Regions from separate parts of the Sneathiella sp. P13V-1 genome, predicted to be linked through region 2. Evidence: riboswitches for the same ligand, from Rfam matches in the RefSeq annotation. Region 2 holds a riboswitch; the other holds the start of a gene.
What was found. Region 2 has a riboswitch for glycine ahead of gcvT (glycine cleavage system aminomethyltransferase GcvT). Riboswitches for the same ligand answer to the same signal wherever they lie in the genome.

Region 1 (11,651 bases), on a different contig from region 2:
AATGGCCGCAAATGGTGGATCAGTGGCGCGCCAGATCCGCGCTGTAAGATTTTCATTCTAATGGGTAAGACGGATCCAAGTGCAGATCGGCATCGCCAACAATCTCAAATCCTCGTCCCTAAAGATACTCCAGGCGTCACCCTTTTGCGCCCAATGAAAGTCTTCGGTTCTGACGATGCCCCGCATGGGCATGCAGAGATTCTTTTCGAGAATGTCCGCGTTCCAGCAACAAACCTGATTTGTGAAGAAGGGGATGGTTTTGCCATTGCGCAAGGTCGTCTTGGCCCTGGTCGTATTCACCACTGCATGCGTCTTATTGGTTGCGCTCAACGTGCCTTGGAATTGATGTGTAAACGCGTGGATAGCCGTGTCGCTTTTGGCAAGAAAATCAGCGAACAAGGTTCCATTCGTGAAGACATTGCCAAATCTATCTGTGAAATCGAGCAAGCCCGCCTACTTACAATGCGTGCGGCAGAGAAAATGGATGAAGGTACATATAAGGATGCTAAAGACCTTATCGCGATGATCAAAATCGTTGCACCAAATATGGCACAAACCGTAATTGATCGTGCTATTCAAGCGCATGGTGCGATGGGATTAAGTCAGGATACCTTCCTTGCGGAAGCTTTCGCTTATGCAAGAACAGTTCGCTTTGCGGACGGTCCAGACCAAGTTCATATGAATTCACTCGGCAAGCAAATCGTACAACGATACGCTGGATAACTATAAAAAAGCCAAGTGATTTAATTAGGGTCGCCGTTTACGGCGGCCTCTTTTTTTGCATGCTATTCGGGCAAAGAAAAAACCCTGTCCTGAGGACTAGGGTTTCAACATCATAGACCATTTTGTTTTTATTGTTATTGGCCTACCTATATCTGTCATAGATCAGCCCCCTGCTCTTCTCGGCGGTTAGGTGATCTGGAGGTTGACGACCCCTGATCCAGTATCACTAAATCAGGCATTTCCTCCTTATTATTATATAACTCGGTTCTACCGTTGAGCCCTTCCCGGATCTTTAATCGCCCGATTATCAAGCTCCCCTATTTTATAGCACAAACCTCACACAATGACAAATTGTCATTTTTGACATTTCATCATTTTTTTCTCTTTTTTGTCATTTATGAACAATATATTAGCAATACACTGACACATTATTACGAATATGATACATTTTTTGTATTTTCAGGAAAATTCTCGAAATACGTCGTAAAAGCGCTTAACCTAAACGTGTAATATGAAGAGCCGGGCACTTCTTAAGTAAGAATTACTTCGAATCATACGCTGATTTCGCGTATTTCAACTAATGCAATTTCCAAGCATCAAAGCTATTGCTGGAGACATAGGGAATAGAAAATGACAACGCGCCTACTTCTGTCTTTATGTCTGACAGTGTCACTAATTGTCACTTTCCAACACGCAAATGCCGAAAGCACCAGCGGCGCATCAGCCTTTAAACAAGGAGCATATCAGAAGGCTTATGAGATCTGGCTAAAGGCAGCCCAAAATGGGGATGCGGACGCTCAGTTTAATGTCGCCGTTATGCTGGAAAATGGGCAAGGTATTCCAAGAGATCTTTTTTCCGCGCTCAAGTGGTATGAACTTGCCGCCCGGCAAAATTATCCTCATGCATTGGGTATGTCAGAGAAGGTTCAGGCAAAAATCACCCGCTTACATAAAAGGGAATTATTGAAACACTTACCCAAAGCGGATGCAGGGGATTCCTTAAGTCAAATAGCCGTCGCGACAATTTACGCAGAAGGTCGTTTCGTTAAACAAGACAAGCTCGAAGCCTTAAAATGGCTGATTTTAGCGGCTGAAACGGTTAAAAATCCGACAACAATAAAACGTGTAAACAGACTATCTGACCGCCTCAAAGAAGACCTCACTGAAGAGCAAATTGTAGAAGTTCAACAGCGCGTAGAAGCCTGGCATAAACTTCGAGAACCTGTTCAGTAGAACTGGCATGAAGGTTGCGAATGAGTTTTTCAGATGACCTTTTTTAGTCGGAGAAAAATATGCTTCATACCTCGCAACTGAACGAAAGTGTTCCAAACAGATTTGAACAACGCGGCTCTTTTCGCGTCTACAATCCCGTTTTACAGGTCACATTAGGCGAACATACATTTGGGACTGAAAATTGGTCTCTCAATGGCCTGCTGCTCAATGGCATGCTTCCTGAAATCGCCCTCGATAAAGACATCGAAGGCTTTATGAACCCGCAAGGTACAGTAGAAAGATGTCACTTCAACGGACGCATTGTCCGAATTGACCTGAAGGAAAGCCAGTTTGCCATCGAGCTTGATGGACAAAGCCGAGAAGTTGCGGCTTTTCTGCCTTTATGGGTTCTTAAATATGGTGCAATTGCCAAATAATATTCGAACTACTAAAGTAATCAGGCAATAAGCTCTTCGGCTTTGTCGCAGATGATATCCAGGCCGTTTTTCCAGTCCTCGCCATCCAGTTTCTTGGCGAGGTGGAGGGCGCGTTCCTGTAGTTGAATGTCTTCTACCGCCTCTTTTATCAGGGTTGCGATTTCGTCAACTGAACTTTCTGAAGAAATTCGGTAGCCGACATTTTGCCTGGTAATAGCCGCACAATTCAGCCTGGTTTCCAAATGAGATGGGCAAATTATCTGAGGTCTTCCAGCGAGCATGCAAGTGGTGGAGGTACCCCCACCCCCGGAGTGAATGACAAGGCTGGAAGCTGGAATAACTTTTGAGAAATCAGCAGGCTCCCGCAACATTTCCATCTTATCACTTTGATATTTATTTAAAAATTCTAACGGTGCACTTCTCACAAATAGGGTTGCAGGTACACCCGACTGCTTGACGGCTTCGATGGTTTTTTGAGCCCCTTTGGCCGTGTAAGCCATGTATAAAAATACTCTTTCCGGCCCCAAACCTTCACATGGTTCAAGGTGGTCTTCAATAGGCCCCACATATTCTTCGGTGCGAAGATCCGCATAAGCGTCCATCTCGGGAACAGTCACAACAAATGCGCCTTCTGTATCAAAAATCTGAGGCAGTCTTTCCAACGGCCTTATCCCCAGTTTTTCTGCTGCTTTTTGGAAAACTCCTAAAAGCTGCTTTTCTTCAACAATCAAATCGGCTCTTTTTTGAAGTCTCGGATATTCTTCAACGGAGCTTGGCGGCAAGGTAAACCCGTTCCCCATATTGATCATTGGACGCGTGCCGCGCATGGCAAAACTGAGACAGGGGCTATGATCCGCAATAACGAGGTCTGCATCAATGGTCTCAACAAGATCGATCCATGCGCTTGCTAAATTTTCCAAACGTCCCGTCAAACCAAAACCCTGTCTTGCCAGAACATCTGTATATCTGGCAGTGGGAAGTTTGTTGATGTCCTTAATTGGCGGAACTGTCCAAAAAGGGGCTTGAAGAACTTTGTAGCCATGGCTTTTGATTTTTTCAGTTGCCTGTAGCGGGTTTCTGACGGCGAAAATTATGTCGTGATTCCCGCGTTGTCTAAGCCTGTCCGCCAACCGGAGCATAGGGTAGATGTGGCCGAGATTGGCCCCAAATTCAGATCCAAAAAGAATACGCCCCACGATCCCACCTTATTGTATATTTGCCAAGCAATCTGTTGAGAATTTGATAGAAACATTCTACAGCTAGTTTTGCAATATCGTGTTGTTATTGAAACAGGCAATTTATGTGATGCAGATGACATTGGAAGAATTAGACACCCCAACCCTATTGCTTGACGAAGATATAATGAGAAGAAATATCAAGCGATTACAGGATAAACTTGATCTGCATTCTGTTCAGTTGCGCCCTCATTTGAAAACGTGCAAATCCTTGCAGATTGCCAAGCAAATCAAACCTGTAGGGCCTGATGCTTCGATAACGGTCTCCACAATTGCCGAAGCGGAGTATTTCTTCGAAGGGGGATACGGCGATATTCTCTATGCGGTATCTGCTACGCCGCATAAACTCATTCGTCTTAAAAAACTACAGGATCGGGGGGCTCAAATTACCCTTATTCTTGATCATATAGAGGGCGCAAAACAGATTGCTGATGCAGCAATAAAACTGAATACCAGTTTCCCATGCCTGATCGAAATCGATTGTGATGGTAAGCGTGCAGGAATTAAAGCAGATGATGATGCTCTTCTACCTCTTGCAACCTTCATCAATGATCAAAACGGAGTGTCTCTTGCTGGAGTAATGACCCATTCAGGGGGCTCATATGCTGCCAATGATATTGCTGCTATTAAACAAGTTGCAATCGACGAAAAGATCGGCATTACAACAGCGGCTTCAAGAATTCGCGAAGCCGGGCTTCCTTGCCCAATAGTCAGCGTCGGTTCGACTCCAACCGCTACTTTTGCTGATGATTTCAAAGGCATTACCGAAGTACGTGCAGGCGTTTATGTCTTTCAGGATCTTGTCATGGAAGCGCTGAATGTTTGTGAAAAATCGGACATTGCCATATCTGTTCTTTCAACAGTCATAAGCCATAACAAAACACATAATCGCCTACTTTTAGACGCAGGAAGCCTTGCGTTATCTGCCGATCCAGGAAAAGTGAACGAAATGGGCAACAAACATTTCGGCCAAATCTGTCACGCAAAAACCGGCAAGCCAATTGATAATTTGTATATTTCGAGCATGAATCAAGAACATGGGTTGATCTCTTTGGATGGGCTTGAGTATCAATTGGACGATTTTCCAATTGGAAGTCAGGTGCGTATTTTACCTAACCACGCGTGCATTACTGCGGCCGCTTACAATGAATATCAACTTTTAAGTAGTCCTTCTTCGGTTGATGGAACATATGAGCGTTGCAACGGTTGGTGAACTGGCTGACTAAGTTGTTATCTTATATCGCTTGACCGATTTCAATTTGCCTCTTAGCCTGAACGGTATAAGTAGTAATGATATCTGGATATCACTGATGGGAGAGATCGGTCTTCCGACGCCGAAGGAGCAACCGCCCCGGAAACTTTCAGGCACCCGTACTGTCAGTGATCAGAACTCTGGAGAGAGGGCTTGTGCCCCACCGAAGAGGTAAGCCGCTTTAAAGCGGTAATCTTTCAGGTAAACGGACAGAGGGGGCATCAAGGAGATACCGTTTGGCGGTATTTTTTAAAGGATGCCGCAATGACAGAAGATACAAAAATTCAGACCCCCGGTAACGTCACACCCGTTGTGCCCCATTGGCGCAGGGAAATTAAACCTGTCGAAAGCTCCCAGCTGGAAGTCAACATCTCTGTCACGGATCTCTATACCATTGGTATTGGCCCCTCCTCTTCTCATACTGTGGGGCCCATGCGTGCCGCAAAACGATTTGTTGATTTACTGTCCGGAAAAAATATTCTGGAAAAAACTTACCGTGTGATTGTCGAATTATATGGCTCTCTTGCTCTCACCGGACATGGGCACGGTACTGACCTTGCCATAATGCTGGGGCTAAGCGGCGAACGCCCTTCGAAAGTCGTTCCTGAAAGCATCCCACTTACGCTGGAAAACATCAGGCAACAGAAACGGCTGAACCTATTGGGGCTCAAGCTGATTGAATTCCACGAAGAGGAACATCTTCTCTTCCTAAAAGACAAAATGCTTCCTGAACATTCTAACGGAATGCGGTTTTACGCCTTTGATTCAGATGGCAACCAAATAGCGACCAAGGACTATTTCTCAGTGGGTGGCGGATATGTCGTAACCCATGATGAAGGGGACCGGGCTGAAACAAAAGGCCACAATATTTCTCTTCCCCACCCGTTCACTTCTGCGGATGAATTGTTGGCGATCGGAAAGGAGACCGGCCTCTCTATCGCCGAAATTATGCTGGAGAACGAGAGCTGCTGGCGAGAGGAAACAGAGACACTGGAATTTGTCGATTCAGTTGCGGATGCCATGATCAATTGCATCCAGCGAGGATGTGAAACAGAGGGTATTCTGCCTGGTGGATTGGACGTTAAACGACGCGCACCAAGCCTGTACTCAGAACTGATGGCTAACCCTGAGCGGGCCTCACGTGACCCGCTCACTGTGCTCGATTGGGTCAATCTCTACGCTCTTGCGGTAAATGAAGAGAATGCAGCGGGGGGCCGTGTCGTTACAGCCCCGACAAATGGCGCGGCTGGTGTGATCCCGGCCGTTCTCAAATATTACCAACGCTTCTGTATTGGCGCTACGCAAGAAGGCACCAGGAACTTCCTGCTGACGGCCGCCGCGATTGGGTCGATTTATAAAAAGCGTGCTTCCATCTCCGCTGCAGAAATGGGATGCCAGGGAGAAGTGGGTGTTGCCTGCTCGATGGCAGCGGGCGCACTAACAGCGGTTCTTGGCGGCACGAACGAACAAGTTGAAAACGCGGCTGAAATTGGAATGGAGCACAATCTGGGCCTCACCTGTGATCCAATCGGCGGTTTGGTTCAAATTCCCTGTATTGAGCGCAATACCATGGGGGCTATGAAGGCGATTAATGCTGCCCGTTTAGCCTTGTCTGGCGATGGTCAACATGTTGTATCACTTGACGAGGTGATTGAAACCATGCGTCAGACAGGTCTCGACATGCTCAGCAAATATAAGGAGACCTCACAAGGAGGCCTAGCTGTGAATGTGGTAGAATGCTGAACCGCTATTTTTCTTCAGTCAAAACCTTCTGAACATAAAGCGGCAGAACGAAAGACGCCTGATGAATTTCAGGAGTGTAATAATCCGTTTTGATTTCCGCCGCTAAATACCGGTCAGCCAGCACTCCCAGATCCAGTTTCCGCAGGCGAGGGTTATCTGTCGCCCATCCGAAGGCCAACGGTCCACCGACATAGCTCGGGATTGTCGCCATATAGAAACTCACGTCCTCAAAAATAGTTCCAAAGCGATCATAGCTATTGCGAAGTTCATCTGATTGAACAAATGGGACCCCGTTTTGGGTCACAATAATACCGCCATCGCTTAAGCAGCTTTTACAGTCAGTATAAAACTCTTGAGTAAAAAGAACTTCACCCGGGCCATGTGGATCCGTTGAATCGACGACGATAACATCCCATTTTTCGTCTGTTTCCTTGACGAATTTGCAACCGTCCGCAACAACAAGGTTCATCCGCGGATCTTCGAAGGCTCCGCCGCTTACGCTAGGCATATATTTGATCGAAAGATCAATGACAGTACGGTCAATATCCACAAGTGTGACATCCACATTCTTGTATTTCATGGCTTGGCGCGCAGCGCCGCCATCACCACCACCGATAATCAGGATACGTTTCACATTGCCATGCGCCAGCACTGGCACATGTACAAACATTTCGTGATAAATAAACTCGTCTTTTTCCGTGGTTTGAACAGCACCATCCAGTGACATGACTCTGCCGAAACGGGGATTTTCGAAAATCATCAGATCCTGCAGATCCGTTTTTTCCCGATAGTAAATCTCCCCTACTTCCAGTGCGAGATTTACGCCAGAGTGTAAGTTCTCGTCAAAAACCTCAATCATCCAATTACTCCCCTTTTCAGGTCATTGATCTGGATCGATTTCGGTTTGAAGGCCTGTTTTAGAATAGGAATGCACTTGTGTGGCTTGGCCTTACCACACATAAAGATATCAAGCGCCATATACCCTTGATCCGGCCATGAATGAAAACTGATGTGACTTTCAGCAAGCACAGCAACACCGGAAAGACCGTTTGGCTCAAACGCGTGAATATGGAAATGCAGTAAAGTAGCTTGCGCTTCTTTGATACATTCTTTTAGGGTTTTTTCGATCAACTGAGCATCATTTAGATTCTCAGCATCCCAAAGATCTACTATCAAATGTGTACCCGCAAAGACAATGCCGTCCTTCTGGACAAAATAGTCCGGCTTCAAATCCTGCTCAGTAGCGGGATCAAGCCTGATCACATCTGATGTTTTTTCCATGTTTTCTGCTTACCGGTAAGTTTTATGGAGGATCTAAAATTTTGCGCCTTATCGCTAAAAAACCGCCGGATTACAAGGAAAATCGACAGCTTTTCAATTGAAGGGTTGATCTTCGGCTAGTTTGTTCTCAAATATAGGGCACGGGGTGCGAAACGACTAAGGATTATAGCATGATTAAAGGGCTACATCACAACGCGTATCGCTGTCGCAACTCTGAGGAAACACGAGCCTTCTACGAAGACTTCCTTGGCCTGCCGTTGGTCAATGCGTTTCCCATTGGGGAGACAAAGACTGGCCGCTCAACAAATGCGCTTCATACATTCTATCAAATGGATGATGGGTCATGTCTCGCATTTTTTGAAGTTCCAGGTATGGAGTTCGACTTTAAAGAACAACATGATTATGACTTACATATCGCCCTTGAGGTTGCTTATGACGATATGATGAACATGTTTGAAAAAGGGAAAGCCGCTGGCATTGAAACCAGAGGTGTTGCAGACCATGGGTTTATTGAATCTATCTATTTCAGAGATCCCAACGGGTATGTCATTGAACTGACAGCCCCAGTAGAAGGAAAAGAGGCAGACACCCTCGAAGAGGCAAAAAAAAGAGCCAAAAACATCTTAAATGACTGGATGGCAGAGGTTTCTTAAATTCCACTGTTGCCCCGTCCTGTCCTATATGCAAAAACCATGTTTCAATTTATGGGACGGGACGCATGGGCATCACTTTCAAAAGCATAGTAATTTCTGCAGCGGCTTTTTTTGCGCTGGCGAATTCTTCTTACGCTCAGACAAATGATCGTTATATAGGATATTACTACCCTGCCCCGCAGCAAATCGAGGCCTATTGCGCACGAGTTCCCACACTAAAGGATGTCAATAAGAAGCGCCGGGTGGGTTTCATAATCGGGATCAAAAGTGGTCAACAAAACCAGCAGTATGAATCCCCTTACTCAGTTTTCGCCAAAGGTGGACAATCAACCAAACTCATGATCATTTCCAAACAGGAAGGGTACTTGAATACAATTTACAGGGCACGGGCGCTTCTCGCTGATCTATCAGTTAGTGCAAGGACCACACCCATTTTTGCAAAAAGTGGCGTTGCAGAAAGCCTCACCTTCCTGGATCTGATTAGCACCATGGGTTTTGAATCTGTCACGCTAAGTGATGGCGCTTCTTTTTCTCATCAGGTTCTCATATTTCCGCAAGGTCATCGCAATTGCGTAAAAGCACCTGCCCCAAACAAATCAAAACAATGAATAAGACAACTTGAGTTTGATAACATGCCTGAACAAAACTTCATCTTGAACCTGTCATGCGAAGACAAACCCGGAATTGTGGCTGCCATAACCACTGAACTTGCAGCTAATGGATGCAATATCACTGAAAGTAATCAGTTCTGGGACAAGCAAACAGATCGATTTTTTATGCGAATTGCGTTTGCAGCGCCCGCTGAAACTACAAAAGAAAAGCTAGAACATGCTTTAACACCAGCTGTTGAACGTTTTCAGATGAAGGTTGGGTTAAGTGATGCCGCTAGAAAACCACGCATCATCGCTATGGTCTCCAAATTCGATCATGCATTGCTTCATCTGCTCTATCAAATTCGTGTTGGGTGGCTTAACGCAGAAGTTGTCGCCATTGTCTCGAACCATGAAGACAGTCAAAAAACCGCGGAAGTCGAGGGTATCCCCTACTACCATTGGCCCGTAACCAGGGAGAACAAAGCTGACGTAGAAGAAAAATTATTGAAGCTGAGTTTTGAGAAAGATGCGGATCTGGTTGTTCTTGCCCGCTACATGCAGATTTTGTCTGATAATTTATCTAATCGGTTATTTGGCCGCATTATCAATATCCATCATTCGTTTCTGCCCAGTTTCAAGGGCGCCAAGCCTTACCATCAGGCCCATGAACGTGGTGTGAAACTTATCGGCGCAACGGCTCACTATGTGACCCCTGATCTGGATGAAGGCCCAATCATTGAGCAGGAAACAGAGCGAGTAACCCATTCAATGACCGCTGATGACCTTGTGGCGACTGGCCGCGATGTGGAAAGCCGTGTTCTTGCTCGTGCCGTAAAAATGCACCTTGAAAATCGGGTTATGTTGAACGGTCAAAAAACAGTCGTTTTCAAATAAAAAAGGCAGCCGAACGGCTGCCTTTCCCATAACTGCTGAAGTTGACTAAGCAGCTCTGATATCGTTCAGGAAGCTATCAATTACGCCATTCAGGTCTTTAGACAGACTTTCCAAAGCCTCTGATGCAGACAGTACATTATTCGCCGCCTGACCGGTTTCTTCAGACTTCTCTGAAACCTCGCTAATTTTGGCGTTTACTTGAGAGGTACCATTCGACGCTTCTTGCACACTTCTGGAAATTTCAGTCGTTGCTGCATTCTGCTCATTCACAGCTGAGGAAATCCCAACAGTGGCCTCACGAATGGTACGGATCACATCTCCGATCTTACTAATGGCCTCAACTGCGCCATTAGTTGCATTTTGCATTCCATCGATTTGCTGAGCGATTTCCTCAGTTGCCCGTGCAGTTTGCGTCGCCAGACTTTTCACCTCTGATGCCACTACGGCAAAACCTTTACCTGCATCACCAGCCCGAGCCGCTTCAATCGTAGCGTTTAAAGCGAGTAGATTTGTCTGCCCAGCAATGTCACTGATCATTTCAACAACTTCACTGATTTTCTTGGCAGCATTAGCCAAATCTCCAACCGAAGTAGTTGTACTTTCAGCTTCAGAGACAGCTTCTTCAGAGACATCAGTTGCCTGTGTTACCTGACGTGATATTTCACCAATTGAAGCTGACAGTTCTTCTGCTGCAGAAGCCACAGTCTGAACATTTGAAGAGGCTTCTTGCGAGGCGACAGATACATCACCTGACAGATTACGGGTTCCATCAGCCGTTGCTACAAGGTCATTGGCTGTAACCTGCAACTGATTTGCTGATCCAGTCAATGTTTCCATAATGGATGAGATACGACTTTCAAATTCTTTGATAATCGCAGTAATTCTCTCTGCGCGCGCGGCCTTCTCTTCTGCCTCAAGACGTTCACGCTCACGTTCTTTTTCAAGGCGTTCTTGCTCTCTTTCACGTTCTATACGTTCACGTTCAGCAGCCGCCGCTTCTGCTTCTTTAGCTTCCGCTTCCAGACGCTTCTGCTCAATCGCATTATCTTTAAACACCTGAAGTGATTGAGCCATATCGCCAACTTCATCACCGGTATCTTGTGCTGGCACTTCAACATCCAGATTACCATCTGAAAGTTGCATCATCGCTTGGGTGATCTCAATCAGCTTATTTGCGATTTGACGGGAGAACAAGTATCCGACCGCGCATACAAGAACCAATAGACCTAAGCCAATCATCAGCATGTTATTACGCATCGAAGAAATTGGTGCGAAAAACTCTGCTTGATCAATCTCAGCAATAACAGCCCAGCGAACACCAAGGAAATCAATATAATTATATACAGACTTCACTCGCTCGCCTCTATAATCAATACCCTTTAGCGCGCCTGACTTCCCACTTAAAGCAGCTGATGCAGCTTCGGTTTTGATCTCGCGTTTCAAAATCGTACTCTCATCTGAAAAACGACTGTCACTACGCATGAGGTTATCGGTGCCGACAATGTAGGCTTCACCAGTTTCCCCAAGACCAGTTGCGTCATTCATCAAAGCATTTAGACGCGAAATTGACATCTGATAGGCAATCACACCGATTGCCTGATCACCTCTAAAAACTGGTGTTGCAATAA
Region 2 (11,651 bases):
TTCGGGGCGCCGATAACAAGAACCCCATCGCAGTGTTTGGCAAGTTCTTTGACAGCGGCCTGCCTGTTCGTTGTCGCGTAACAGATATCTTCCTTCTTGGGGGAAGAGATATGAGGAAATCTTTTCTTCAAGACGTCAACGATGTCTTTTGTCTCGTCCACTGAAAGGGTTGTCTGGGTGAGATAGGCGAGGCCCGCTTCCGGTTTTGCAGGATTATAATTCCGGGCGTCTTCAACGGTTTCCACCAGTTGAATGCGACCATCCGGTAACTGACCCATTGTACCAATGACTTCCGGGTGTCCCTTATGTCCGATCAGGATAATTTCCATATCATCCTTGTCATGACGTTCGGCTTCGCGGTGTACTTTACTTACCAGAGGGCAGGTGGCATCTATATAGAACATTTCCCGCTCTTCCGCTTCTGCAGGCACCGATTTTGCGACGCCATGTGCAGAGAAGATTACAGGAACATTTTCAGGCACATCCGACAGTTCATCGACAAAAACGGCGCCCTTTTTCTCCAGGTTTTCGACCACATAGCGGTTATGGACAATTTCATGCCTGACGTAAACTGGCGCCCCATATTTTGTCAGCGCCTTTTCAACGATCTGAATTGCCCGATCCACGCCGGCGCAGAAGCCACGTGGCGCCGCAAGAAGCAGTTTTTTGGACAGTTGTGCCATTCTGAACCTTTACTCCCAAGAGAAGTCTTTGAAATGAGCAGGCTTTCCTTGCGCTCAACTCAAGAGCATCATAAGTTTGGCGAATAAGTACATCAATTATCAGCAAAAGACCAGCACAGCAAACATCTGGCGAGAAGTAGATACGGTGGGAGACCAGAGGCGTATGAAAATACTAAACAAAGGCAAATTACTTGTTGCGTTAGGCGGGCTCGGTTTGCTTTCGGGATGTAGTGGTGGTTTCGACACTGATTTATTTTCTGGTGACTTCTTTTCCACTGAGCAAAGGGTGATTACCTGCCCAAATGTGACTACACTTCCCAATGCAGATGAAATTACAATTTTCAGGCAAGGGCCTGGTCGGGATCTTGTGGATGTTGAGTATGAAGGGGTCATCGCACCTGTAAGCGGTGAATGTGAGTATGAGGATGACTTCGCCTGGGTTGAGGTGGACCTGATTTTACGCATTGGCGCGATCAAAGGGCCTGCTGCAACATCTCAGACGCAGGAGTATAATTTTTTCGTGGCTGTAGCGGACAAAGACAATCGTATTCTGAACAAACGCGTGTTTAATAGCCCCGTTGAGGTTCCAGAAGGACGTCGGCGCGGTGCTGTACAAGAAGAATTACGTCAACGCTTCCCAATCAGAAGCGGAACACGGGGAAGCGATTATAATATCATAATCGGTTTTCAATTGAGCGAGGAACAACTCGCCTACAATCAGAAAAAAGTGAGATAAAAAAACCGCCCCTCCGGGCGGTTTTCTTGTTAGATCGCTTTTCTGGCTTCATTGAGAAATTCTAGAACATTTTTCTCAAGATCATGGGTGAGTTGCTGAAGAGAATTGGCTTCTTCCAAAACCGTCTTACTCGTCTTGTTCGTGGTCTCAGCTGAACTTCTGACCTCGCCGATATGCTCACTAACCGATTGTGTGTTACTTGCAGCGCTAACAACGCTTTCAGAGATCTCACGTGTTGCGGAGCCTTGTTCTTCAATGGCAGTTGCGATTGTCTCAACTGCCATATTGATATTACCGATGGAGGTATTGATAACATCCATTGTTTGAACGGCATCTCCAGAAGCAGTCTGAATATCCAGAATTTGCTGACTGATCTCTTCCGTGGCTCTGGCAGTTTGCGTGGCCAGGTTTTTTACTTCATTGGCAACAACCGCAAAACCTTTACCAGCTTCCCCTGCGCGGGCGGCTTCGATGGTCGCATTCAAGGCTAGCAGGTTGGTCTGGCTGGCAATGTCTTCAATCAGTTTAACCACCTCACCAATTGAATTAACAGCTTCTGCAAGGCCCTGAATTTTTGTATTGCCCTCTTCAACTGTTTCGCGTGCCATACCGGTGCTATCCAATGAAGAATTCACCTGCCGGCTAATTTCACTAATGGAGGCGGAAAGCTCCTCTGCTGCACTCGCCACTGTTTGCACACTGCCGGTTGCACTGTTGGCGGCCGTTGATACGCGTTCTACCTGAGTGTTTGTTGAACCGGCATTGTTGGAAAGCGTGTCGGCTGTATCTTGCAGCTCAGTAGATGTTTCAGAGATCTTGTTGGAAAGTTCCCAGATGCCGTTTTCAAATTTTTGAATAACACCATCAAATCGGGTGAGTCGCTCTTCAAAGGATTCGGTGCAGGCGTTGATTGCATCAGCGGTACGTTTGTAAGAACCTTGCATATCCAATGAAATAATCCGGCGATAGTATTTTTGCTGCGATACATGCTCCATAGACGCCTCCGCTTCGCGCATAAACGCATCGGTTCTGTCCACAAGTTCATTAATCGCCCACTGCATATCTTCTAGCTCCCCGCCAGGGGTGATATGGCGAATACGATTTTCAAAATTACCTTTACAGATATCCAGACAAATCTCTGTGGTGCGCTTTATTTCATCGTCAAGACTGGACGTAATGCGCGCTGGCCCATCGCCCGCCAATTCACTGGCACGCGCTTCCAAGAAAGAGCGCATGTTGTCACGTTCCTGTTCAGCTTTTCTACCTTTTCGCCAGAAGACAGTTGCCGCCGCCGCCGGAATAACAAACGCAACAAGGGTAACAATAGCCTGTAGCATTGTACTATCTGACAGAAGATTAGACAGAAAAAGAACAATTGCGGTTGCAACAGAAGCAACGATAAAAATGATCGCCATTTTAAAGTGAGAAGATCCACTTGTCATAGTTGCCTCCTTTTGAATCAACAAAGTCATATAGGGCTGCAGTCGAGGCTTCCAAGCCTTCCCTTGGCGATGACGCAGAATTTTCAATATCTGCTAAAGAGGCATATACAGGTATAATCACGTTTTTAATCAGTTCTTTATCTACGGCGCGTCTGTTGGAGTGATATCCAACCACGTTACCTTGTGGGTCTTTGGACGGGGTGACATGGGCTAACACCCAATAATGATCTCCGTTTTTAGATTGGTTGATGACGTAGGCGAATACTTCTTCGCCAGCTTCAAGGCGGTCCCACAAGAACTTGAAGATCGCTCTCGGCATGTCAGGGTGGCGGATCAGATTGTGCTGAACACCCAGTATTTCTTCTTCGGTATATCCGGAGATGTTGAGGAAGGTTTTATTTGCATATGTCAGCTTGCCAGTCAGGTCTGTTTTGCTAACGATAATTTCTTTTTCACCCAAGGTACGTTCCTGTCCCGTGAGCTCGGTGCTGGGTCTCATTAAATTTCACCACATCGACTAGATTTACGGAGGCCCTATAATTCATGAAATTGGTTAACGCTTGGTAAGCATTAATACTACTATTTTAAAGCTATCGTCTTAACTGTCATTTTGGATGTGAAGCCGTTTGACAGAATGAACTTCTACACTATTATAAGGGCCACATTCAGATGATCCCTGCGGGAGAGATGGTCAAGCCCATCGCCGAAGGAGCAACCGCCCCGGAAACTCTCAGGCACCCGGACCGCAGGAGGATGGAACTCTGGAAAGAAGACAGCTATTTAGCGTGTCTCACCGAAGGGGGTAGGCCCACTGCCAAGGCAGGGTTAAATCTCTCAGGTCCATAAGACAGAGGGGGTCGTTCCGCAAATTTGCGGATGTAAACGATTCTGTTTTATGGAGTGAGAAACATATGGGCGATAATCAGCAAGCATTACGTACCGCTCTTTATGATTTGCATGTGGAACTAGGTGGTAAAATGGTTCCATTTGCAGGTTATGACATGCCTGTGCAGTATCCTGACGGCATTATGAAAGAACATCTGCACACGCGGGATGCCGCTGGTCTGTTTGACGTTTCCCATATGGGGCAGGTTGTCATTAAAGGTGATGACCCAGCTAAATCCATTGAAAAACTCTTGCCTGGTGATATTCAGGGGCTGGAAGCGGGGCAAATGCGCTACAGTTTCCTGACAAATGTTCGGGGCGGCATTATGGACGACCTTATTGTTACTCGCCGCGAAAATGACCTGTTTGTTGTGGTGAACGCCGCTTGTAAGGAACAGGATATCGAAATTTTCAAAACGGGCCTTGCGGGCGAAGCAACAGTTGAAGTTCTGGAAGACCGCTCTCTCGTGGCTCTGCAGGGGCCAAAAGCAGCTGATGTTTTGGCGCGCTTTAACGACGCAGTCACCACAATGCCTTTTATGACATATCGGGAACTCGATATTGCAGGCGTCGCCTGCTTTGTGACACGCTCCGGCTATACAGGCGAGGATGGCTATGAGATTTCCATGCCTTCATCTGAGGCGGAAATGATTTGCCGTAAATTGTTGGCAGAAGATGAGGTTGCCCCTATTGGTCTGGGTGCAAGAGATTCCCTAAGACTGGAAGCCGGGCTTTGCCTTTATGGTCACGATCTCACGCAGGAAACAACGCCGGTTATGGGAACCCTTCTTTGGGCCATTGCAAAACGTCGCCGGGAAGAAGCCAATTTCCCAGGCGCTGATGTGATCCTTAAACAGATCGCAGAAAAACCTGCCATGAAACGCGTTGGCATTTTGCCGGAAGGCCGTGCACCTGCACGTGAGCATACGGAAATTGCCGATATGGACGGTAACATTGTTGGCGAAATCACGTCTGGTGGTTTTGGGCCCACAATGCAGGCGCCTGTTGCCATGGGTTACGTTCCGTTGGAACTTTCTGCCGTTGGGACAGACATTCAATTGATGGTTCGCGGTAAAGCGCGACCCGCAAAAGTGGCGAAGATGCCATTTGTTGAACAACGTTATTATCGCGGTGAATAACGCGGCTCCTCTCAAATTACAGGAATGAGACTATGACAAAGAAATACACTGAAGATCACGAGTGGGTCAGCATTGATGGCGAAACAGCTACTGTTGGCATCAGTAACTATGCGCAGGAACAACTGGGCGATGTCGTATTTGTTGAAGTGCCTGAAGTTGGCGCGGAAATGAGTAAAGGCGATGAGCTGGCCGTTGTTGAAAGTGTAAAGGCCGCCTCTGAAGTTTACGCTCCGATCACTGGTGAAGTGGTTGAGGTGAACGAAGGCCTTGAAGATAACCCGTCTCAGGTTAATGAGGACGCTGAAGGCGATGGCTGGTTTGCGAAACTGAAAGTCAGTGACGCAAGTGAAGCTGATGGTCTGATGGATGAAGCTGCGTATCAGGAATATGTAAAAGGTCTTGCCTAATGAGATATATGCCCCATACCGCTGAGCAGCGGCGGGAGATGCTGGAAAAAGTTGGTGTTGGATCAGTAGACGATCTGTTCGCCGATATTCCGGCCAGTGCACGTGTGGAAGGTTTACTTGATCTGCCGACGCATAAAACTGAACTGGAAGTTGATCGTCGCATGCACGCCTACGGACGGAAAAACCTGTCTCCGGCCGGTATACCTTTTTTCATTGGCGGTGGTGCCTATCGCCACCATGTTCCGACAGTTGTTGATCATCTGATCCAGCGGTCAGAGTTTTTGACAGCCTATACACCTTACCAGCCGGAAATCAGTCAGGGCACATTGCAGGCCCTGTTTGAGTTTCAGACACAGGTTGCCATGATCACTGGTATGGATGTGGCCAACGCGTCCATGTATGACGGGGCAACTGCCTGTGCGGAAGCGGTTTTGATGGCATGTCGTGCCACACGCCGTAAAAAAGCTATTCTGTCAGGTAACCTTCACCCCCACTATAGGCAGGTCACTGACACAACACTTCAGTTCACTGAGTTTTCCGCTGAATCATTACCTGTTGCGACAGATGGTGGTGAAGATCTGACCAGCGGGCTTTCCAAAGAGATTGCTTGTGTTGTTGTACAAAACCCTGACTTCTTTGGCCGCCTTCAGGACTTAAGCGATCTTGCAGACGCCTGTCATGAAGTTGGTGCGCTTCTGGTTGTGGTTGTTACCGAGGTTGTCTCGTTGGGAGCCGTTAAATCACCAGGTGCAATGGGCGCCGATATTGTTGTCGGTGAAGGTCAGTCAATTGGTGTGCCACTGTCATATGGCGGGCCATATGTTGGGCTGTTCGCGACACGCCAGAAATATGTGCGCCAGATGCCTGGTCGCCTGTGCGGTGAAACAGTGGATCAGGAAGGAAACCGAGGTTTCGTTCTGACATTGTCCACGCGTGAACAGCATATTCGCCGTGAAAAAGCGACAAGTAATATCTGTACAAATGCAGGTCTTTGCTCACTCGCTTTTAGCATTCACATGAGCTTGCTTGGTGAAACCGGATTTACAAAACTGGCGCAGGTTAATCATGCGCTGGCTGCGGATACGGCTGACAAACTTACCGCTCTTAGAGGCGTGGAGCTTGTGAATGACAGTTTCTTCAATGAATTTACTCTGCGTTTGCCTGTAGACGCAGAAGAGGTTGTTGGAAAACTGGCTGAGCAAGAGATTTTGGGCGGTGTTCCTGTCTCTCGTCTGATGCCGGATGTGGAAGGAGCGAAGCACCTTCTGCTGGTGGCTGTCACTGAAACGTCTACTGATGAGGAAATTGATCAGTTTGTTTCTGCGCTGAAGGAGATTGTCGATGCTTAATAATGTAGGACGACCAACACGCCCCGAAGCGTCAGATACAGAATCAGATCTGGTTGAAACCTTCACAGGGAACAAAGCACTTAATCTGGAAACACCTTTGATCTTTGATCAAGGGGAACCTGGACGTATCGGTGTCGATCTGCCTGAACCCAAAGCGGTAAAAAGTCGCCTTGGTGGTCTGGATCGTGAAGGTGCTATTGGTCTGCCAGATTTGTCTGAACCTCAGGTGCTACGCCATTATGTGCGTCTTAGCCGTCAGAACTATTCTATTGATGCCGGTTTCTATCCTCTTGGTTCCTGTACCATGAAGCATAACCCGCGCATTAATGAGAAATCTGCGCGAATTATGGGGCTGGGTGATATTCACCCTTTGCAGCCAACAGAAACAGTTCAGGGCGCGCTGGAGCTTATCCATGATCTTGGTGAGTGGCTGAAGACCATCACTGGCATGCCAGCGGTTGCCATGTCGCCCGCAGCGGGTGCCCACGGTGAGCTATGCGGTGTGATGGCTATTCGTGCGGCCCATGATGCAAAAGGAGAGGCCCGTACACGCATTCTGGTTCCAGAATCAGCGCACGGTACAAACCCGGCAACTGCGGCTCTGTGTGGTTATAAAGTGGATCCAGTTCAAGCCCGTCCTGATGGACGCATGGATATGGAAGCCTTTAAAGCAAAACTCGGCCCGGATGTGGCTGGCGTTATGCTGACAAATCCAAATACTTGCGGACTGTTTGAAACAGACGTGAAGGAAATCGCCGATCTTATTCATGGTGTCGGGGGTTATTTCTACTGTGACGGAGCAAACCTGAACGCCATTCTTGGCCGTACACGTGTTGGAGATCTTGGTGTAGATGCGATGCATATCAATCTGCATAAAACCTTCTCCACACCGCATGGCGGGGGTGGTCCGGGTTCTGGTCCAGTTGTTCTGTCTGATGCACTTGCGGCCTATGCTCCCGTTCCTTACGTAGTGAAAGAGGGAGATGAATATCGCCTTCAGGAAAACGTAGAAGGGGACGCAGAAGCAAGCTTTGGCCGCATGAAAGGCTTCCACGGGCAGATGGGTATGTTTATCCGTGCCCTCGCTTACATGCTAAGCCACGGATCAGACGGCCTTAAACAGATTGCAGAGGATGCAGTTTTGAACGCCAACTATGTGCGTGTTGGTCTCAACGATATTCTCAATTCCCCATTTGACGGGATCTGCATGCATGAAGCGTTGTTTGACGATAGCAGTTTGAAAGATACTGGAGTAACTACCCTTGATATCGCCAAGGCGATGATCGATGAAGGCTATCATCCAATGACTATGTATTTCCCACTTGTGGTTCATGGCGCCATGCTGATTGAGCCAACAGAAAGTGAGAGCAAAGAAACCCTGGATATGTTTATCGGAAGCATGCGTCACCTGGTGACAAAAGCGCAGACCGGGAACGATCCAGACTTCTTCACCCAGGCACCGCGTTTCGCACCTCGGCGGCGCCTGGATGAAACCAGTGCAGCCCGTAAGCCCGTGCTGCGCTGGACCCCCTCCGACGCCGACTAGGCGTTGGAGCTCCCAAACTAACCCCTGTCGAAAGGCAGGGGTTTTTTTTAGTTCACTAGAAGTACAGAAAATGCAGGGCTGTGAATAGGCCAAAAAAAACCCCGCCATAGGCGAGGTTCTTTTTAGTATCAGGCTATCGCTTAGTTTAACTGAGAGCCGAGATCTTTAATAGACTGGTCGATCAAGGCACCGCCTTCTTTGGCCTTGATGTTTTCCTTCATGAGCTTCTCTGCTGCGGCAACAGCCACATCAACAGCAAGGCTCTGGACTTCAGCCAGGGCTTTCTCTTCTGCCTGACGGATTTTGGCTTCAGCCATTTCCTGACGGCGTTTCAGAGTAGCTTCCAGCTCGGCTTCGCTCTCCTTACGGAGGATTTCAGCATCTTCCTTGGCTTTTGCAACAATTTCCTCGGCAGTTGCCATGGCGTCACGTTGGCGACGCTGGTAATCAGCAAACATAGCCTGGGCGTCTTCACGCAGTTTCTGAGCTTCATCAAGTTCGTTCTTGATGCGCTCTGCGCGATCATCCAGCTGTTTGGCGATAATGCCTGGAACCTTCACATAAAGCAGGATCCCGATGAAAATAGCAAAAGCAACGGCTACCCAAAAAGTAGGATCAGATAACATGATCAAACCCTCCCTTTCGCACTTGCTTCGATCGCAGCATCGACATCGCCGTCTGCCAGATCAATGGAAACAAGTTTGGAGACGGTTGCCTTAGCAGCTTCACCTGCGATCTGACGCACGTTTGACAGTGCCTCATCCTTGGCTGCCGCAATGGACTTCTCCGCTTCGGCAGATTTGGAAGCAAGTTTGGCTTCAAGATCGACACGGCTGGCTTCCTGCTCTTTGGACAAGGTTGCCTTCAATTCGGTAACCATGCCGTGGGCTTTTGCCCGAGCTTCTTCCAGCGCAGCTTCGTACTCCGCCTTTGCCTTATCGGATTCTTCACTCAAGCGCTTGGCTTCGTCCAAATCCCGGGCAATGCGGTCCTGACGACTTTCCAGTACCTCTGCGATGCGTGGCACAGCTACTTTCGCCATCGCCACATAAAGGACGATGAAGCTAATAGCCAGCCACACAAGCTGTGGTGGGAAGTCTGCAAAATTTAACTGCGGCATACCCGTTCCTAAATACCTAGAGTTTAAGGGACTTCAACGTAACTGTTGAAGTTCTTAGGCAAACAGGATCAAGAACGCAATAACCAGCGCGAACAGCGCAACAGCTTCTGTCAGGGCGAATGCCAGCAGAACGTTACCGAATACTTTCGGAGCTGCAGCAGGGTTGCGCAGAGAACCAGAGATGTAAGATCCGAAGATGTTACCGAGACCAAGACCAACACCAGCCAGAGCGATAGTCGCGAGACCGGCACCAATCATTTTAGCGGCTTCTACTTCCATGATAATCTTCCTTCTTTCAACAAGAACAATCTATTTGTTTAGACAATATCAAAAACTTAGTGATGCAAATGAACGGCATCATTCAGGTACAGACAGGACAGGATTGCGAAAACGTAAGCCTGCAGGAATGCCACAAGGAATTCCAGACCAGTCAGTGCCGAAATAAAGGCGAGAGGCAACCAGCCACCCCACCAGCTGAGTGCAATTACAAATGCACCAAAAACCTTCATCAACGTGTGACCGGCCAGCATGTTCGCAAACAGACGAACAGAAAGACTGATTGGACGCACGAAGTATGAGATAACTTCGATCGGGATCAGGATCACCAAAAGGACAGCAGGAACGCCGCTTGGGACGAAGAATGACAGGAATTTGAAACCGTGGCGGAAAATACCAACCAGAGTAACGGTAACAAATACCAATGCTGCCAAACCGAAAGTTACGATGATGTGGCTTGTGACTGTAAAGCTGTAAGGGATCATGCCGATCAGGTTACAGAACAGTACAAACATGAAAATGGAGAAGATGAATGGAAAATACTTGCGGCCTTCGGAGCCGACATTTTCCTTCAGCATATTGGCGATGAACTCGTAACTGAGTTCTGCGAGTGATTGCATACGGCCTGGGACCATTGCCCGTCCGCGCATGCTCCATGTCAGGAACAGGGTGATTGCTGCAACAGCAATAATCATGAACAGGGAGGAGTTGGTGAAGGATACATCCACTCCACCGGCATTCAATTCAACGAGCCGTTTAATTTCGAACTGCGCTAAGGGGCTTTGACCTTCTGCCACGATACTATTCCCGCCTTAATATGTTCCACACTAAAAGGGCCGAGATTGCACTCTGCCCCTTAATCTTCAAAATCCTCTGGGTTCATTGCCCGGGCGACTTTGTAGACGTTATAGACGCCAACTACCATACCCAGCACGACAAACACCAGCAATAAAATCGGCTGAGTGCCCAACCATTGGTCCAACCACCAGCCAAGACCGCCACAAACAAGAAAGGCCGCTAAAATCTCGACTGAAAGTCGCCAAGCCCGTCCTATTGCGCCGGTTCGCTCCACTTTCAGGCGTCCGTCCCAGGTTCCACTTTCGTGTTGCTGGCGTGCCTTTTCAAGCCGAGCTCTAAATTCTTCTTTCTCCTTTGGGGTCGGTTCAGTCATTTTTTTTCATTTTCACGAAAAATTAATGACATATCGGTTCCCCTACTGAAAGCGCGGGAAACATACGGTCTGGCTATCAGGCTGTCAAGGTCCAAACATGCCCTGTTCGTAAGGTTTGGAATATTGTGGCAAACTGGCATGAAATAACCGATCCCGAAGCGCTTAGGCGACCTCATTTGTCATTAATTGTGCCCTTGTCAGATCAACAGACACCAATTGAGAAATTCCGCGTTCCGCCATGGTGACACCGAATAGGCGATCCATTCGTGCCATGGTGATAGGATGGTGGGTAACTACAAGGAATCGGGTCGCCGAATCCTTTGAAATGGTATCCAGAAGATTACAGAGCCGTTCCACATTCACATCGTCCAGCGGGGCGTCCACCTCATCCAGTACACAGATTGGAGCAGGATTGGTCAAAAATACAGCAAAAAGCAAGGCTACAGCAGTTAGGGCCTGTTCCCCGCCCGACAACAAGGACATCAGCTGTAGTCGTTTGCCTGGCGGGCTAGCCATAATCTCAAGACCGGCTGCCAGCGGGTCTTCTGATTCGGTTAGTTTTAAATGGGCGTAACCACCGCCGAACACTTCCTTGAATAGCGTCTGAAAATGTTCATCCACTTTTTTGAAGGCGACAAGCAGTCGTTCGCGGCCTTCCTTATTGAGGCTGGCAATTCCCTGCCGTAAGCGAGCAATGGCTTCTTCAAGGTCCTGACGCTCATTCAGGAGTGTCTCCAGTTGCTCATTAACTTCTTCGGCTTCAATCTCAGCCCGAAGGTTCACGGGCCCCATGCCGTCGCGTTCTTTCTTTAAACGCTCGACTTTCCGCTCACTTACATCAATAGGCGGAAGTTCTTCTTCCTGATTGATCTGGCAGGCGGGTCGAATATCTTTTGG

Region 1: another riboswitch for glycine. It lies ahead of GUA87_RS16395 (L-serine ammonia-lyase); the one in region 2 lies ahead of gcvT (glycine cleavage system aminomethyltransferase GcvT).

What each region holds. Positions count from the first base shown of each region.
Region 1 is NZ_WYEU01000004.1:181,034-192,684, reverse strand. It holds gene GUA87_RS16420 (acyl-CoA dehydrogenase family protein) at 1-723, shown strand, start outside; gene GUA87_RS16415 (tetratricopeptide repeat protein) at 1,354-1,956, shown strand; gene GUA87_RS16410 (hypothetical protein) at 2,016-2,372, shown strand; gene GUA87_RS16405 (glycosyltransferase) at 2,393-3,568, opposite strand; gene GUA87_RS16400 (alanine racemase) at 3,684-4,820, shown strand; glycine riboswitch at 4,909-4,994, shown strand; gene GUA87_RS16395 (L-serine ammonia-lyase) at 5,124-6,602, shown strand; gene speE (polyamine aminopropyltransferase) at 6,607-7,461, opposite strand; gene speD (adenosylmethionine decarboxylase) at 7,458-7,883, opposite strand; gene GUA87_RS16380 (VOC family protein) at 8,054-8,536, shown strand; gene GUA87_RS16375 (molybdopterin-guanine dinucleotide biosynthesis protein A) at 8,602-9,144, shown strand; gene purU (formyltetrahydrofolate deformylase) at 9,169-10,023, shown strand; gene GUA87_RS16365 (methyl-accepting chemotaxis protein) at 10,069-11,651, opposite strand, start outside.
Region 2 is NZ_WYEU01000001.1:374,550-386,200, reverse strand. It holds gene ispH (4-hydroxy-3-methylbut-2-enyl diphosphate reductase) at 1-683, opposite strand, end outside; gene GUA87_RS01910 (hypothetical protein) at 847-1,419, shown strand; gene GUA87_RS01905 (methyl-accepting chemotaxis protein) at 1,449-2,861, opposite strand; gene GUA87_RS01900 (PAS domain-containing protein) at 2,836-3,360, opposite strand; glycine riboswitch at 3,531-3,617, shown strand; glycine riboswitch at 3,621-3,714, shown strand; gene gcvT (glycine cleavage system aminomethyltransferase GcvT) at 3,773-4,885, shown strand; gene gcvH (glycine cleavage system protein GcvH) at 4,918-5,292, shown strand; gene gcvPA (aminomethyl-transferring glycine dehydrogenase subunit GcvPA) at 5,292-6,641, shown strand; gene gcvPB (aminomethyl-transferring glycine dehydrogenase subunit GcvPB) at 6,634-8,187, shown strand; gene GUA87_RS01875 (ATP F0F1 synthase subunit B) at 8,328-8,813, opposite strand; gene GUA87_RS01870 (F0F1 ATP synthase subunit B') at 8,816-9,307, opposite strand; gene GUA87_RS01865 (F0F1 ATP synthase subunit C) at 9,362-9,586, opposite strand; gene GUA87_RS01860 (F0F1 ATP synthase subunit A) at 9,643-10,380, opposite strand; gene GUA87_RS01855 (AtpZ/AtpI family protein) at 10,440-10,754, opposite strand; gene smc (chromosome segregation protein SMC) at 10,917-11,651, opposite strand, start outside.